One region of the Pedobacter lusitanus genome, then DNA from elsewhere that is predicted to be linked to it. Evidence: riboswitches for the same ligand, from Rfam matches in the RefSeq annotation. Region 1 holds a riboswitch; the other holds the start of a gene.
The links. Region 1 has a riboswitch for cobalamin ahead of metE (5-methyltetrahydropteroyltriglutamate--homocysteine S-methyltransferase). Riboswitches for the same ligand answer to the same signal wherever they lie in the genome.
Positions count from the first base shown of each region.

Region 1 (7,540 bases):
AGCTGAAGACTAATAAGAAAGGGCCTTATTGAATAATAAGGCCCTTTTGAATAAATATTCTTACTTAAGAATAGCTGTAGGTTTTTTATGTTCATCAATAGCTACAAATGAGAATTCACCAGTAACCGCTTTTTCGCGTTCCTCAGAATACATCTGCTCTACATAGATTTCTACTTTTACTTTCATACTGGTATTTCCAATATGACTTACGGTACCCACCAGTTCTACAATGGTACCAGCAGCAATTGGCATTTTAAAATCAATTCTGTCGCTGCTTACAGTTACCATTCTCTGGCGGCTAAACCTGGTAGCAGTAATAAATGCCACTTCATCCATCATATGCATAGCTGTACCGCCAAACAAAGTATCATAATGATTCGTAGTATTAGGGAATACGGCTTTAAAAATTCTGGTCTCTGATGCTTTAATCTTCTCTTCAATAGTCATATCTGTAATTTATTTTAATAAAAACAGGCGGAATGAGAACAAACCGCCTGCTTAAGGCTACAAACTTACTGGTTCTTTTACGGATAAACGCAATTCTTTTGCGGCTTCAACCATTTCAATCAGTGCTTTTTTAGTCTCATCCCAATGACGGGTTTTTAAACCGCAATCCGGATTAACCCATAACTGACCGGCCGGAATTACTGCTTTTGCTTTTTCCAGCAGCAATACCATCTCATCTCTTGACGGAACTCTTGGAGAATGAATATCATAAACTCCTGGTCCTATTTCATTTGGATAATTGAAATCTGCAAAAGCATCCAGCAATTCCATTTGCGAACGTGAACATTCAATTGTAATCACATCCGCATCCATATCAGCAATATGCTGAATGATATCATTAAATTCCGAATAACACATATGGGTGTGAATCTGGGTTTCGTCGCGGACACCACTTGCAGAAATCCTAAAAGACTGTACAGCCCATTTCAGATATTCCTGCCAGTCAGACTGACGCAGAGGCAATCCTTCACGAATAGCAGGTTCATCAATCTGAATGATTTTAATACCTGCCTTTTCCAGGTCGCATACCTCATCACGAATTGCCAGTGCTATTTGTTTACAGGTCAGCGAACGTGGCTGATCATTTCTGACAAATGACCATTGTAAAATCGTAACCGGTCCGGTTAACATCCCCTTAACCCATTTACTGGTTAAGGACTGCGCATAAGACGACCATCTTACTGTCATTGGTGCAGGGCGATGAACATCACCAAATATAATCGGAGGTTTTACACAACGGCTTCCATAACTCTGTACCCATCCATTTTTAGTAAATACAAAACCCGCAAGCTGTTCACCAAAGTACTCGACCATATCATTACGCTCAAATTCACCATGAACAAGTACATCAATTCCGGTATTTTCCTGAAAACGGATGGTTTCTTCAGTTTCCTTCTCTATTAACGCGTCATATTCTGCCAGTGTCAAACTACCCTTTTTAAATTTAGCTCTCCAGCTGCGGACTTCAGGAGTCTGAGGGAAAGAACCGATAGTAGTTGTTGGAAACAAGGGAAGCTTTAAGGCGTTATGCTGCGCAATTCTGCGTTTGGAGAAAGGGTTTAATCTGTTTTCATCTTTTTCGGTCACTCCGGCAATACGGTTCTTAACCGCGTCATGATGAATCAACTTAGAAGTACGGCGGCTTTGGTTAGCAGCAACATTATCCTGTAAAGCAGTAATTGCATGATTTGAAGGTGTTTTACCTGCCAGTTGTTTCAGATAAACTATTTCATCAACTTTCTGACGGGCAAAGGCCAGCCATTGTTTGATTTCCGGTGTTAGTGTCTGATCATTGGTTTCCAGCTCCAGATCACATGGCGCATGAATCAATGAGCAGGAAGGAGAAACTAAAATTCTGCTCTCTCCTATTTTTTCCGCCGCCAGATTCAGCTGAGAAAGCGACTGCTGAAAATCATTTTTCCAGATGTTTCTTCCATCCACTACACCCAGCGATAACTGTAAATGATTAGGAATAGCAGCTAAAATACTTTCAAGCTGTTCAGGAGCTCTGACCAAATCAATATGCAATGCAGTAACCGGTAACGAAGCTGCCAGTTCCAGATTATCTTTTAATCCTTCAAAATAAGTAGTCAGAAGAATTTTTAATTTAGGAAACTGTTTTCTGATTTCCTTGTATACATAGGTATAAGCATCTTTTTCTTTTGGTGTTAAATCCAGAACCAGGAAAGGCTCATCAAATTGTACCCATTCCACATGCTGGTTCTCTAATTCTCTCAATATTTCGAGATATACTGGTAATAAGTTTCTGATCAGGTCGATTCTGTGAAAACCGCTTTGTTTTTCTTTGCCCAGCAGCAGATAAGAAACCGGACCGATAATTACAGGTTTGGTTTTTATGCCCAGTCTTTTTGCCTCATTGTATTCATTGACAATTTTCTGAGAAAATAACTTGAATGTCTGGTCTTTATAAAATTCAGGGACAATGTAATGATAGTTGGTATCAAACCATTTGGTCATTTCCATTGCCGTAATATCAATACCGTCTTTCTGATATCCCCTGGCCATTGCAAAATAGAGATCAAGCTCAGTATTAGCTTTGTTCAGAATAACTTCATGATAACGTTTTGGAATGGCGCCAACTGTTAGAGAAAGATCCAGTACCTGATCATAAAAAGAGAAATCATTTGACGGAATAAGATCTATTCCTGACTCCTGCTGAAGTTTCCAGTTATTTGCCCGGATTTCTTTTCCTGTTTGCAACAGGTTTTCAATAGGTGTTTTGCCCGACCAGTACAGTTCACTGGCTTTTTTGAGCTCTCTGCTGCTACCTATTCGCGGGTAGCCTAGATTGTTTGTTAGCATTTTCATTGCTTTTTAAATGATAAAAAAATCAGTTAAAAGCTCTTTTAAGCTAGATGTTCACAATGATTTATAACAGAAGAAGGATAAAATATATACGCACCAATAGCCATTAAACATATAGTGATGTTTTTAAGACAAAAAAATGCATCATACCTGATCAAAAGCTTCTATTCGCGAAAGCATTGTCAATGCGGTTGAGGCAGGTCTCCTGACTTGTAACATTTTTGCCATCCTTCCCATCTCTGAAGACAGTGGATATACATGGGCAAAAACTGTTTGGTTACTTACAGTTGCGCGACAGCTCGTGATTTGCACACGATTCCCTATTAATCTGCGTTAAGCAGAACCTTTTCCGGTTGATGAAGAAAAAATAGTAAAGAACTTAATCAGGACAAATATAATTGAAATAAGGATGCAGTGGTTAGGAAAATCAGTATTTATCTGAATTAGATAAAACATGTTCAATCAAACTCAATTCATCTTCGCTAAAAGATAGATGATTAAGACATTTAATTGAATCTGCCAGCTGTTCAGGTCTGCTGGCACCAACCAGTACAGAAGTAATTCTCTGGTCGCGTAAAATCCAGGATAAAGCCATTTGTGCCAGACTCTGTCCGCGTTCCACTGCCAATGCATTAAGTTCCTTTAACTGACCGAGACGTTCAGGAGTAATCTGGTTTTCCTGTAAAGCCCCATGAGACTTTGCGGCTCTTGAACCCTCAGGAATACCATGAAGATATTTATTGGTCAGCAGTCCCTGTGCCAATGGCGAGAAAGGGATACATCCTACTCCCTGTTTACCCAGTAAATCTAGTAAACCACCTTCAATCCATCTTTCAAACATAGAATATTTAGGCTGATGAATTAAACAAGGTGTTCCTGATTCTTTTAAAATACGTAAAGCTTCTGCCGCTTCAGTTGCGGGATAATTTGAAATTCCAACGTACAAAGCTTTACCCTGGCGGACCAGCAGGTCTAATGCCGCCATGGTCTCTTCCAGTGGAGTTTCCGGATCCGGACGGTGGTGATAAAAAATATCAACATAATCAAGGCCCATACGCTTTAAGCTCTGATCAAGACTGGAAACCAGATATTTTTTAGAGCCCCAGTCTCCATAAGGACCATCCCACATCGTATAGCCTGCTTTCGAGGAAATAATCATTTCATCTCTGTAAGCTGAAAAGTCCTGTTTTAAAATTATACCAAAATTCTCTTCAGCCGAACCCGGTGGCGGGCCATAGTTGTTAGCCAGGTCAAAATGTGTAATTCCACTATCAAAAGCGAGCTTAATAATATTCCGCGAATTTTCAAGCTGGTCTACATATCCGAAATTATGCCATAAACCTAACGACAAGGCTGGCAATTTCAGTCCGCTTTTACCGCAACGGCGGTAAGACATCCGGGTATAACGTTCAGGATTAGCTATATATGGCATAAAAAAAAGAATATAAAAAAAGAGGGTTATAAACCCCCTCTTCTGGTAAGGTTGTGCTAATTTTTATTTAGCTGTGTTTTTTTTCTCTGTTACTTCAGTACGGATATCCTGAGCAAGAACTTTTAAATCCTGCATCGCTTTACGTACTCTTGTTCCAGCTGCATTGTTACCTGCAGAATAAAACTTCTCAGCATCAACTTCAACAGAAGCAAGCAATTCTTTTAATTTTGAAAATTTTTCCATGTTTTAATGTTTTATACAGAATCAAATATATAACTTTTGCGAAATAAACACATAAATCATCCCCTTAATTGCGATTATATCTTATAAATAAATTACAACCACTATCTTTCCGTCTTATTCAGCCCGGTCAGCTCACCGGTTCCAACAGATCCGCGCTCCTAATTTTCCGTTCTGAGAGAAAAAATTAAACTAAAGTTTAAGTTATCCCATCCGTAGATAACTTGTTACAGTACAGACAGATTCAGCTGTATACTAAAAATGACGCTATCATTTCACATAGTTCAGATTTTGTACTTATTTTTGCATGAAATTTTATCAGCAAAGACCAAACGGACAGAGAATCAGATCTATGAATAAAAAAGTATTAGTGTTGGAAAAGGACAGAGATATTCTTGAACTGATTAATATTGTGCTGACAGACGAGGGTTATATCGTTAACGTGTTATCCTCAGAACTTGGAATTTTTGATCACATTAAAAATTTTCAGCCTGATATAATTCTGCTGGATATTATCAGTCCTACCGAAGAAGGCACTGCATTATGTAAGACTATTAAGGCAGCCGAAGATTCCAGCCATATACCCGTTATAGTTTTGTCTACCCATCCAAAGGTAGAAGTAGTAAAAGAGATATGTGCAGATGAAGTTGTAGCTAAACCATTCGATATCTCTTTTTTATTAAGTACTATAGAACAGCAACTGATAACCAGTTAAAGTTTATGTTCAGTTTTCAGGTATTTCAGGTATTTCTGATCATCTTCAAAAAGATCAGCACCTTCCATTTTATAAGCAGCCAATAAATGTAAACTGGCATTTTTCTTATCACCCAGCTCGAAATAAGTTTCGCCCAGTCTAAGTAAGACGAAAGGATTAATTTCTTCTTCACTGCTGTAGATATCATGTGCTAACAATAAATGACCAAGCGCCTCCTGATACTTTCCTGCATTGAAATAAGCATCACCACAAGAAGCTGAAACCCAGCCGGCAGCTTCCCAGTCTTCCTTAGGCTCAGGTAATACATCCAGTGCTTTCTGAAACCATTCCGCTGCTGCTTCAAAATTCTCAGCATCCATTTCCAGGTTTCCCTGATCACAGTACTCTTCCATTAAATCCTGTTGCTCATCTGTCAGCTCTTCCTGCTGCAAATGATCTGCGGGTACAAAATTCTTTTTGAACTCTTCAAATTCTACATCAGAAACGACAGCCATATGCAGGAAATCTGCATTAAAATCATGGAAAATACTGTTCTTTCCCAAGCTGTGTGCGATTTTGAAATACACTCTGGCTTTATCCAGATCGCCCAATGCATAATAGATACTACCGGTGGTAATAAAATGGCCTGAACTTTTTACAGTTTCAGTTTTCATTTTTTCCTGAAGATATTCAGTTTCCTTTAAAAAATGAGGCAATGCCTTTTCAACCTGGCCGGTCTGCTCATAAAAAGAAAAAATGCTGTCCAGCAATATGCCGCCAACGCTGCAATTTTCTTTTGGATAAGGGATCGATCCATCAATTTTCAATAAAAGCTGTTCAGCTTCTTCTAAATTCTGTGACTCTGTCAGTGTATAAACCTGATCAATCTGATCAAAAAATACTTCTTCTTCTTCCGGACTATAAACTAACATGGCTGATTTTTTTTTAAATTAAACGGTATACGAAGGTAGTTATAAGGGTTGGTTTTCCATCTGCTTAATAATTTTGTTGACTTCGGTCTCAGTAGACCTTAATTTTGTCTGACAAAAAGCGATCAGTTCAGAGGCTCTTTTTACTTTTTCAGCCAGTATATCAACAGAAACAGCTTCAGTTTCTATTTCCTGAGCGATTTGCGTCAGCTCGCTGTAAGCTGCCTCATAATTCAAATTCTTTTCCATTGCGGGGTGTTTTAGATAAAACTTTTGTATTAATTTCTGCCGAAGCCAGACTTACAGTCAATTCTGTTCCAGGCACAACAGCATCTGCATTACTCACAATCAAACCATTCACTTTTACAATCGCAAAACCCTTATTCAGAATATTCTGCGGGCTCATCATTCTCACTACAGATTCAAAATGACCAATATACCTTGCATGACTGGCAAAATACATCCTGTTAAAAGATTTAAAATTGGCCAGTAAATTTTTAAGGTCTTTACTTCTGTTGGAAATGATAATTTTAGGATTCGTTAATACCATTCCTGAAAGATTCAGGATATCCCGGTGTTTTTCATGCAGCAGATTTTTTGTTGAATTAATGATGACCTGGTTTAGCCGGTTCATCTGTTCTTTATGCTGATTCATCATTTGAAAAGTCCTGATAACCAAATGTTGCTGGAGCGACAAAACAGATTCTTCAAAACTTCTGTTATGTGCAATCAGCATTTCAGCTGCTTTTGTAGGAGTTTTCGTAGATGTATGTGCCATCAGGTCGGCAATAGTTTCATTTTTCTGATGCCCTATGCCGGTAATTACCGGTATGGGAAATTTTGCAATAGCACGGTTGAGTTCGTAATTATCAAAAATCAGAAAATCTGTCTGTGCGCCGCCACCTCTGATAATAATCAGGGCATCATACGCTTTACCAGATCCGAATACCTGGATAAGTTTGGCCAGAAACTGCCCGGCATTGCCTTCTCCCTGTACCAGGGCAAAATAATCATCAATCTCAAAACGATAACCAAAAGCATTATTTTCCAGGGTGTGTTTAAAATCCTGATAACCTGCAGAAGTATCAGAAGATATAACCGCTATCCGCTGTAATACCCTGTTCAAAGACAGCTCGTTATTTCTGGTTCTGTATTGCCCGTCTGTCAGCCGTATAAAGGAAGGATTATCCCGCACCAGTCTGTCGAGCGTTTCTTTACGCTGCTGTTCAAATCTGCCTAGTGTAAAACTGGTATCAATATCAAGCAGATTTAACTGTAAACCAAATGAAGGATTGTATTGTACAGCAACCTGAATCAGCACATTAATATCATTTTTAAATTGCTGTCCGGTAGCTTTTTCAAAGTTTGAAATATTTACTGAGGCGTTCCCCCATGCTCTCCCACCTATTTTAG
Region 1 covers NZ_CP157278.1:5,760,345-5,767,884, reverse strand. Annotated here, with positions in the region: gene PL_RS24805 (Gfo/Idh/MocA family oxidoreductase) at 1-6, shown strand, start outside; gene PL_RS24800 (acyl-CoA thioesterase) at 61-447, opposite strand; gene metE (5-methyltetrahydropteroyltriglutamate--homocysteine S-methyltransferase) at 505-2,829, opposite strand; cobalamin riboswitch at 3,011-3,195, opposite strand; gene mgrA (L-glyceraldehyde 3-phosphate reductase) at 3,260-4,264, opposite strand; gene PL_RS24785 (hypothetical protein) at 4,328-4,507, opposite strand; gene PL_RS24780 (response regulator transcription factor) at 4,812-5,219, shown strand; gene PL_RS24775 (tetratricopeptide repeat protein) at 5,216-6,130, opposite strand; gene xseB (exodeoxyribonuclease VII small subunit) at 6,170-6,376, opposite strand; gene xseA (exodeoxyribonuclease VII large subunit) at 6,354-7,540, opposite strand, start outside.

Region 2 (7,540 bases), 1.8 Mb from region 1:
GGATCTTCATTTCCCCATACACTGTAAAATCTTCTCTGCACTACTTTCATCTGTTCAGCAACAGCCTCTTCTGCGTATTTTTGCAGTTTAGAGTCGATCGTGGTATAGATTTTCAGCCCGTCTTCATAAAGGTCATAGCCATTTTTATTACACCAGCTTTCCAGATATTTAGCCACTGCAGCTCTCAGGTAAGAATCACCATCACTACCTTCTTCTTCTCTGCCTTCTTTAAGTTTAACCGGGGTGTTTTTATATTGGGTAAGTTCTGTAGCGGTAATATATCCGTATTTGTTCATCTGTGATAAAGAAACATTTCTTCTTTCCAGTGCTCTTTCAGGATAGCGAACAGGATTATAGGTCGTGGTTCCTTTCAGCATCCCTACTAAAAGAGCGGATTCGGGCACACTTAATGAATCAGTTTGTTTATCAAAATATACTCTTGCGGCTGTTTTGATTCCATAAGCATTGTTACCGAATGAAACGGTATTGAGATACATGGTGATAATCTCATTTTTAGAATAATTGGCTTCCAGCTTTACTGCTGTCATCCATTCCTTTAATTTAGAAACTATGGTTCTGATTACAGGAATATGTTTAATAAAGCCCTGTGATTTGTTATACCTGGTACGGTACATGTTTTTAGCCAGCTGCTGTGTGATGGTACTTGCACCTCTTTTATCACCTGTAGCGGTTGAAATTCCACTTGATAATAATGAGCGGAAATCAATACCCATATGTTTATAGAACCTGGCATCTTCTGTAGCAACCAGTGCATTGATTACACTTGGTGAAATCTGTTTAAAGATTACAGGTGTACGGTTTTCCTTATAGTATCTGCCAATCAGTTTGCCATCCGAAGTGTATAGTTCTGAACCCACACTTTGCGTAGGTAGTTTAATATCCTTGTAAGAAGGGGAGTAGCCAAAAAGCCACAAAAAGTTTAATTGAAGTGCGCAAAAGAAAATGATGATACAGAAAATAAATACTGAAAAGTAACGCAGGTATTTATTATGGATCTCTTTAAACATACGGTATGGTCAAAATATTAGTGAAACTTTTATTTAAATTCTTGCCGGAATCTGTTTGAATTTATAAGGTAAGCAGATTTGGCGCCCAAATATAAGCGGTAATCTGCATACCTTATAAATTCAAAAAGGTTCAAAGAACATTATGTGCAAATTAACGTAAATAAATCACTAAAATTTTTGCCATTATAAAATAGATTGAGCTGATAAACGATATGCAGATCTAATTCAGTACCTGCCCTCCGGCAATAACATGCCTGTTCTGTAAACTTTTTTCAGAACTCATTGTAGCTATGATGAATGAAATTTTAAATCTTTCCAGAAAAACAAGGCCCAATGACACTTGTCCGAAGGTGAAGTTTGATTTATTAATGCCCAGATTGTCCCTGAAAACATCTGTACCGTATAATTTACTTGCATTAAAATTGCAGAAAAACCGCAGGGAATTATTGCTTGTAGCCGCATCAGCATAAATATCGATGCCCAGGGAACCACTGCCTGCCCACTTCTCCGTGATTGTTCCAAATGCCGGAAAATCTGCAGTACCCTTAGTGATTAATCTCGAAACCAGATTGTACTGGTTGTTTTTGGAGTGCAGATAGGCCAGGGGGTATTCAAAATTCAAAACGGTATTACCGCCGTAAGTAATCAGCCGCTGATAGGCCTCTTCTTTTTTAGCTTCATCTTTATCGGTAGTACTATTACTGGATACCATGGTTCCCAGACTAACCCTGAACAGACCCAGATTACCATTTACCAGTTCAGAATAGACGGAACCTGTGTTGTTGCCAAAGTTGACGCCAGCGTTTCCAAGTGCATTGAATCTCTTTCCCTGGTTTCCATAAATGAGATCAAAAAAGGCTCTGGAGCGTAAAGATCCGAACCCCATATTAATACTTCTGTAGGTCATCAGGTCTTTTACATAGATATAGTACAGGCTATCCATTGTAGTCTGCAGGCCTGCTATTTCTTTTTGAAGTCGTTTTACACTGTCTGATTTGGTTTGAAGGACAGTCTGACTAAAAGGAGCTTTACCATCCTTTTTGATAGAATTATCGTAAAGGTCCTGTATTAATTTTTGCAATACCACATCTTTGTCCTTTTTAATTGTCGTTTTATAATTGTAATCTACTATGTCGAGCGTCTTATAAACGACTTTGGACTTATCCTTCCCGATAGTGGTCAAAGGAGGCATACCATCTTTGATACCAGTTGTATTATCCTTAATGGTTATCAGAGGAGTAATACCTTCTTCAATAGTTGAGGTGCGGGGCTTAAGTCTGAACCCGACCTGGGCGTTTGTAGCCAGTACTGTAATTACAAACAGTACTGTTAACAGCATGTTTTTTTTCATTTTGAGAGTTTTAAATAGATTTTTTATTGCTATCTGTCAGATATGTAAATCTATAGGGGAATTTTTGAAGGAGACAAATGGATCGTATTAATATCTCCCGGCGAAGAATGTGTTAAATCTTCATTAAAAACTATAGCTTAGGGAATAAGTTGAAATAAAGCAATGAAATTATCAGAATATGAAAGTCCTTGTTTTAATTATCCTGCAATTGTAACTGGCATAAATTATGCTGAATAAGACCATCAGCTAAATATTTTTAATTATAAACCTCATGAGTAAAGAAACCGACCGCTTTTTAGCACCAGCAGGGCAGAAAATCAGATTAAAGGACTATAGTACCCATTATGATGGAGATACTGGTAAAAAGGTCGGTAAGGCAACACTTACAGCAATTAAGGAAAAACTAAGTGATTATCAGGAAACGCTGTATGCTGAAAACTCGCATTCGGTGCTGATCATTTTTCAGGCAATGGATGCTGCGGGAAAAGATAGTGCGATTGCACATGTGATGTCTGGTTTGAATCCTCAGGGTTGTGAGGTTCATAGTTTTAAAACACCTAATGCCAGTGAGTATGCGCATGATTTCTTATGGAGACATTATATCGCACTGCCTCAGCGGGGAAAGATTGGTATTCACAACAGATCGCATTATGAAAATGTGCTGGTTTGTAAAGTTCATCCGGAATATATTCTGAATGAAAGGATTCCCGGATATGATGAGGTGAAAAAAATAGATAAAAATTTTTGGAAAGCGCGTTATGAAAGTATACGTAATTTTGAACAGCAGCTTACTGAAAATGGAACAGTGATTCTTAAATTCTTTCTTTATGTATCTGAAGAAGAACAAAAGATACGTTTTCTGGATAGAATCAATGATGCTACAAAGAACTGGAAATTTTCATCAGGCGATATTGCTGAAAGAGCACTCTGGAAAGATTATATGGCTGCTTATGAGGATGCGATTACCGAAACTTCGACTGAGAATGCCCCTTGGTATATCATACCGGCTGATAAAAAGTGGTTTGCCCGGTTAACTATCAGTCAGATTCTGGAAGAAACTTTTAAAGGGATGAAACTCAAATACCCTGTACTTCCTGAAGAGGAAATGGCTAAACTGGAAGAGTACAAGAGAAAATTAATGGGAGAGGATTAAATTTTAATCGGATCTTAATCTATATCGCTTATTTTAATACCTTTGCGTTGCTTTTGGTTCCTGGTCTCACCGATCAGGATTAAAAGGGAATATGGTGTAAATCCATAACTGTCCCGCAGCTGTAAGCTCTGTAACGGAATTCATATCCAGCCACTCATGATAAAACATGGGGAAGGCATGAATATCCGGGAGTAAGTCAGAAGACCTGCCTTTAGCGTTATAATTTCATAGCTTTCGGGGATTGAAGCTAGGGGTGAGCGCTTTTTACTGACGTAATCATTTCCTTAATCTGCTGTTTGCTGTGGGTAACCCTCACAACAAAATGATCAAAAGAAAATTTGCCTTTGATGGCATCTGTAATTCTTTTTTCGGCTTTTCTGCTATCTTATGGCTAGGACTTGCTATGCCCTGCAGTTCTTTTGCCCAGACTGATTCTGTTAAAAAAGCGAAAGAGCTTAATGAAGTCTCTATCCGCGCAGTTAAACTGGGTAAACGCCAGCTTTCAGCCTCTCCTTTACAAATTTTATCGGGCAAAGACCTGGAAAGAATAAGTAGTTTATCTGTAGCTGATGCTATCCGTTTTTTTTCTGGAGTACAATTGAAAGACTATGGTGGGATAGGAGGCTTAAAGACGATTAATGTCCGCAGTATGGGAACTAATCATACGGCTGTTTTTTATGATGGGGTGCAATTGGGAAATGCGCAGAACGGTCAGGTTGATTTAGGAAAATTCTCATTAGATAATATTGAAGAGATAGAATTGTACAACGGGCAGAAAAGCAATATTTTTCAATCAGCCAGAGGTTTTGCTTCCGGAAGTTCTGTTTATCTGAATGCCAGACAGCCAGAGTTTGAAAAGGGGCAATATAATCATATCAGAGCTGCTGTTAAAACGGGTTCATTTGGTCTGATCAACCCAACGTTACTCTGGCAGCACAAAATCAGTGAGAAGGTATCAGCTTCTGTCAGTACAGAATATAAGAATGCCAATGGCAGATATAAATTTCATTATACCAATGGGGTATATGACTCTGTATTCGTGCGGAAAAATGCGGATATAGAAACCATGCGGATAGAGGCAGGGCTGAATGGCAAATTGCCTGACAGCAGTGCATGGACGGCAAAAGTTTATTTCTATAAGGATAAACAGGGGCTGCCTGGGGCAATTGTAAACAGTGTTTATGATTTTACCCAACGTTTATGGAATGAGAATTTCTTTGCGCAAACCACCTATAAAAAAGAAGCGGGCCGGTATAATCTGATGGTAGCTGCAAAATTTGCAAATGATTACAGCAGATATCTGAATCCTGATTATGTCAAAGAGGATGGACTGTTAAATAATGTTTATAAACAGCGGGAGTTCTATTTATCACTGGCTAACCGTTATAAAATCAACTCCTTCTGGGATGTTGTATTATCTGGTGACTATCAGCGTAATACGCTGGACGCTAATCTGGAACGATTTCCGTATCCCACCAGGAATACACTGTTGACCGCAGTGGCTTCACAGATACATTTTAACAGAATAGATATACAGGCCAATCTGTTAAATACCTATGTCAATGATAAGGTAGAACAATATTATTCTGCCGGGAATAAACAGATGCTTTCGCCGACAGTAATGGTTTCCTGGCAGCCTTTTAATCCTAAAGAGTTCCGCATCCGCAGTTTCTATAAGAACATTTTCAGGATGCCGACTTTTAACGATTTATACTATACTCAGATTGGTAATACATTTCTCCGGCCGGAATATACAAAACAGTATGATTTAGGGTTTACTTATATCAGGGCTTTTGAAAATAAACTCCTTCAGCAGATCTCCGTTCAGACAGATGCCTATTATAATACGGTTAAAGATAAGATTGTTGCTGTACCGGGAGCCAACCTGTTCCGCTGGAGTATGCAGAATATTGGTCGTGTGGAGATTAAAGGACTGGATGTAAATGTGCAGACTGCCTGGAAGATTGCTGGTGATTTACTTTTGAATACCGGGCTTACCTATACTTATCAGCAGGCACTGAATGTAACTGATGTCAAATTGAATTACAGGAATCAGATACCTTATATCCCTCTGAACAGTGGTACTTTTCTTTTAGGCGCAGACTGGAAAAACTTTGCGATGAACTATAGTTATATCTATACCGGGCAGAGATATGACCAGAGTGCCAATAATGCCAATAATTATGTACCTGCCTGGTATACGCATGATATTGCTTTTCACTATACCAGGATCATGGGCAGACAGCGCTTCCGGCTGTCAGCAGAAGTTAATAATCTGCTGAACCAGTATTATGATGTGATCACCAATTTTCCAATGCCCGGCCGTTCTTACCGGTTCACCTTAGCATATTCCTATTAAAACCAAAATATAAAAGAAATGAAAAAACAAATTACTTATCGTTTATCACTGGCAGTCTTGTTATCAGTATCTCTGTTTGCCTGCAGGAAAGACCCGCAGCCGCTTCCTGAAGAAGTGGTAGTTGTGCCTCCGGCAAAACCTACACCCGCCAAAGGATTTTACCTGGTTAATGAAGGAAACATGAACATGAACAGAGCTTCATTGGATTACATGGATTTAACAACAGGTGTTTATCGCAAAAATATCTATAATCAGGCTAATCCAGAGGTTGTCAAAGGCCTTGGAGATGTGGGTAATGATATCGGTGTGTACGGATCTAAATTGTACGTAGTGGTTAATATCTCCAATAAAGTCGAAGTGATGGATGTGAAAACAGGTAAACGTATCAAGCAGATTAATATCACAAACTGCAGATATATTACTTTCAGTAAAGGTAAAGCTTATGTAAGTGCTTATCTGGGTACGGTCGGGGATCCGGCGGCTCCAAATGGTATTGTTGCACAGATTGATACGACATCACTGACAGAAACCAGAAGAGTGGATGTTGGCCGTCAGCCGGAAGAAATGGCTGTTGTCGGAGAAAAATTATATGTTGCCAATTCTGGTGGTTATACTCCAAGTAATTATGAAAGAACAGTCTCTGTAATTGATTTAAACAGCTTTCAGGTTATCAATAAAATTGATGTTGCGGTTAACCTGCATCGCCTTAAAGCCGATAAATACGGTGATTTATATGTGACTTCCAGAGGTGATTATTATGATATACCTTCTAAACTTTTTGTCATTGATACCAAGACTGACAAAGTGAAGAAGACCTTTGATATCGGCGTAAGTAATTTGGCTATTGATGATGATTCTGCCTATTTCTATAGCACTGAATTCAGTTATGTAACCGGCGGATATGTAATTGCCTATGGTATTATTGATGTTAAAAATGAAGTGCTGACCGATAAAAAATTCATTACTGACGGAACGGATAAAGAAATCAGTATCCCTTATGGAATAGCAGTTAATCCTTTTACAAAGGATGTATTTGTAACTGATGCCAGGGATTATGTTTCTCCTGGTACCTTATACAGTTTTGACCCGGCTGGTAAAAAGAAATACCAGGTAACCACGGGCGATATCCCTGCACATTTTGCTTTTGTTTATTAATCAATCTTAAAACATAAAAAACCAATGAAAACTCTACAAACTAATTTAAAACCTCTTGCAATCGCACTGGTTGCAGCTCTGGCGTTTACAGGATGTAAAAAGGACGCTAATGATGACGTTAAGCCTGATGCCAAAGCTCCTGTAAGAGAAGTTACTGCTGGAAGCAGCAAATTCATTTCTAAAGTATTTGAATATCTGCCTGCACCGGGACAGTTTATCAATGAAAGCCTGGGTAGCCTGGCCGGAGCGCAACGTATTATTGGCGATGTAAATCAGACAGGAATGATCTCTCTGGGGGGTTATGGTGGTTATATTATTTTTGGATTTGATCACTCTGTTACTAACAGACAGGGATATGATCTTGCTATTTATGGTAATCCATTAGGCCCCACTTTACAATGGTCGGAACCAGGTATCGTAATGGTAAGCCAGGATACCAACGGAAATGGTTTACCTGATGATCAGTGGTATGAACTGGCAGGTAGTGAATATAA
Region 2 covers NZ_CP157278.1:1,489,792-1,497,331, reverse strand. Annotated here, with positions in the region: gene PL_RS06330 (transglycosylase domain-containing protein) at 1-1,028, opposite strand, end outside; gene PL_RS06325 (hypothetical protein) at 1,249-2,379, opposite strand; gene PL_RS06320 (polyphosphate kinase 2 family protein) at 2,651-3,532, shown strand; cobalamin riboswitch at 3,570-3,759, shown strand; gene PL_RS06315 (TonB-dependent receptor) at 3,855-5,891, shown strand; gene PL_RS06310 (YncE family protein) at 5,910-7,046, shown strand; gene PL_RS06305 (hypothetical protein) at 7,071-7,540, shown strand, end outside.
Region 2: linked by a shared signal. The riboswitch ahead of PL_RS06315 (TonB-dependent receptor) and the one ahead of metE (5-methyltetrahydropteroyltriglutamate--homocysteine S-methyltransferase) in region 1 are both predicted to bind cobalamin.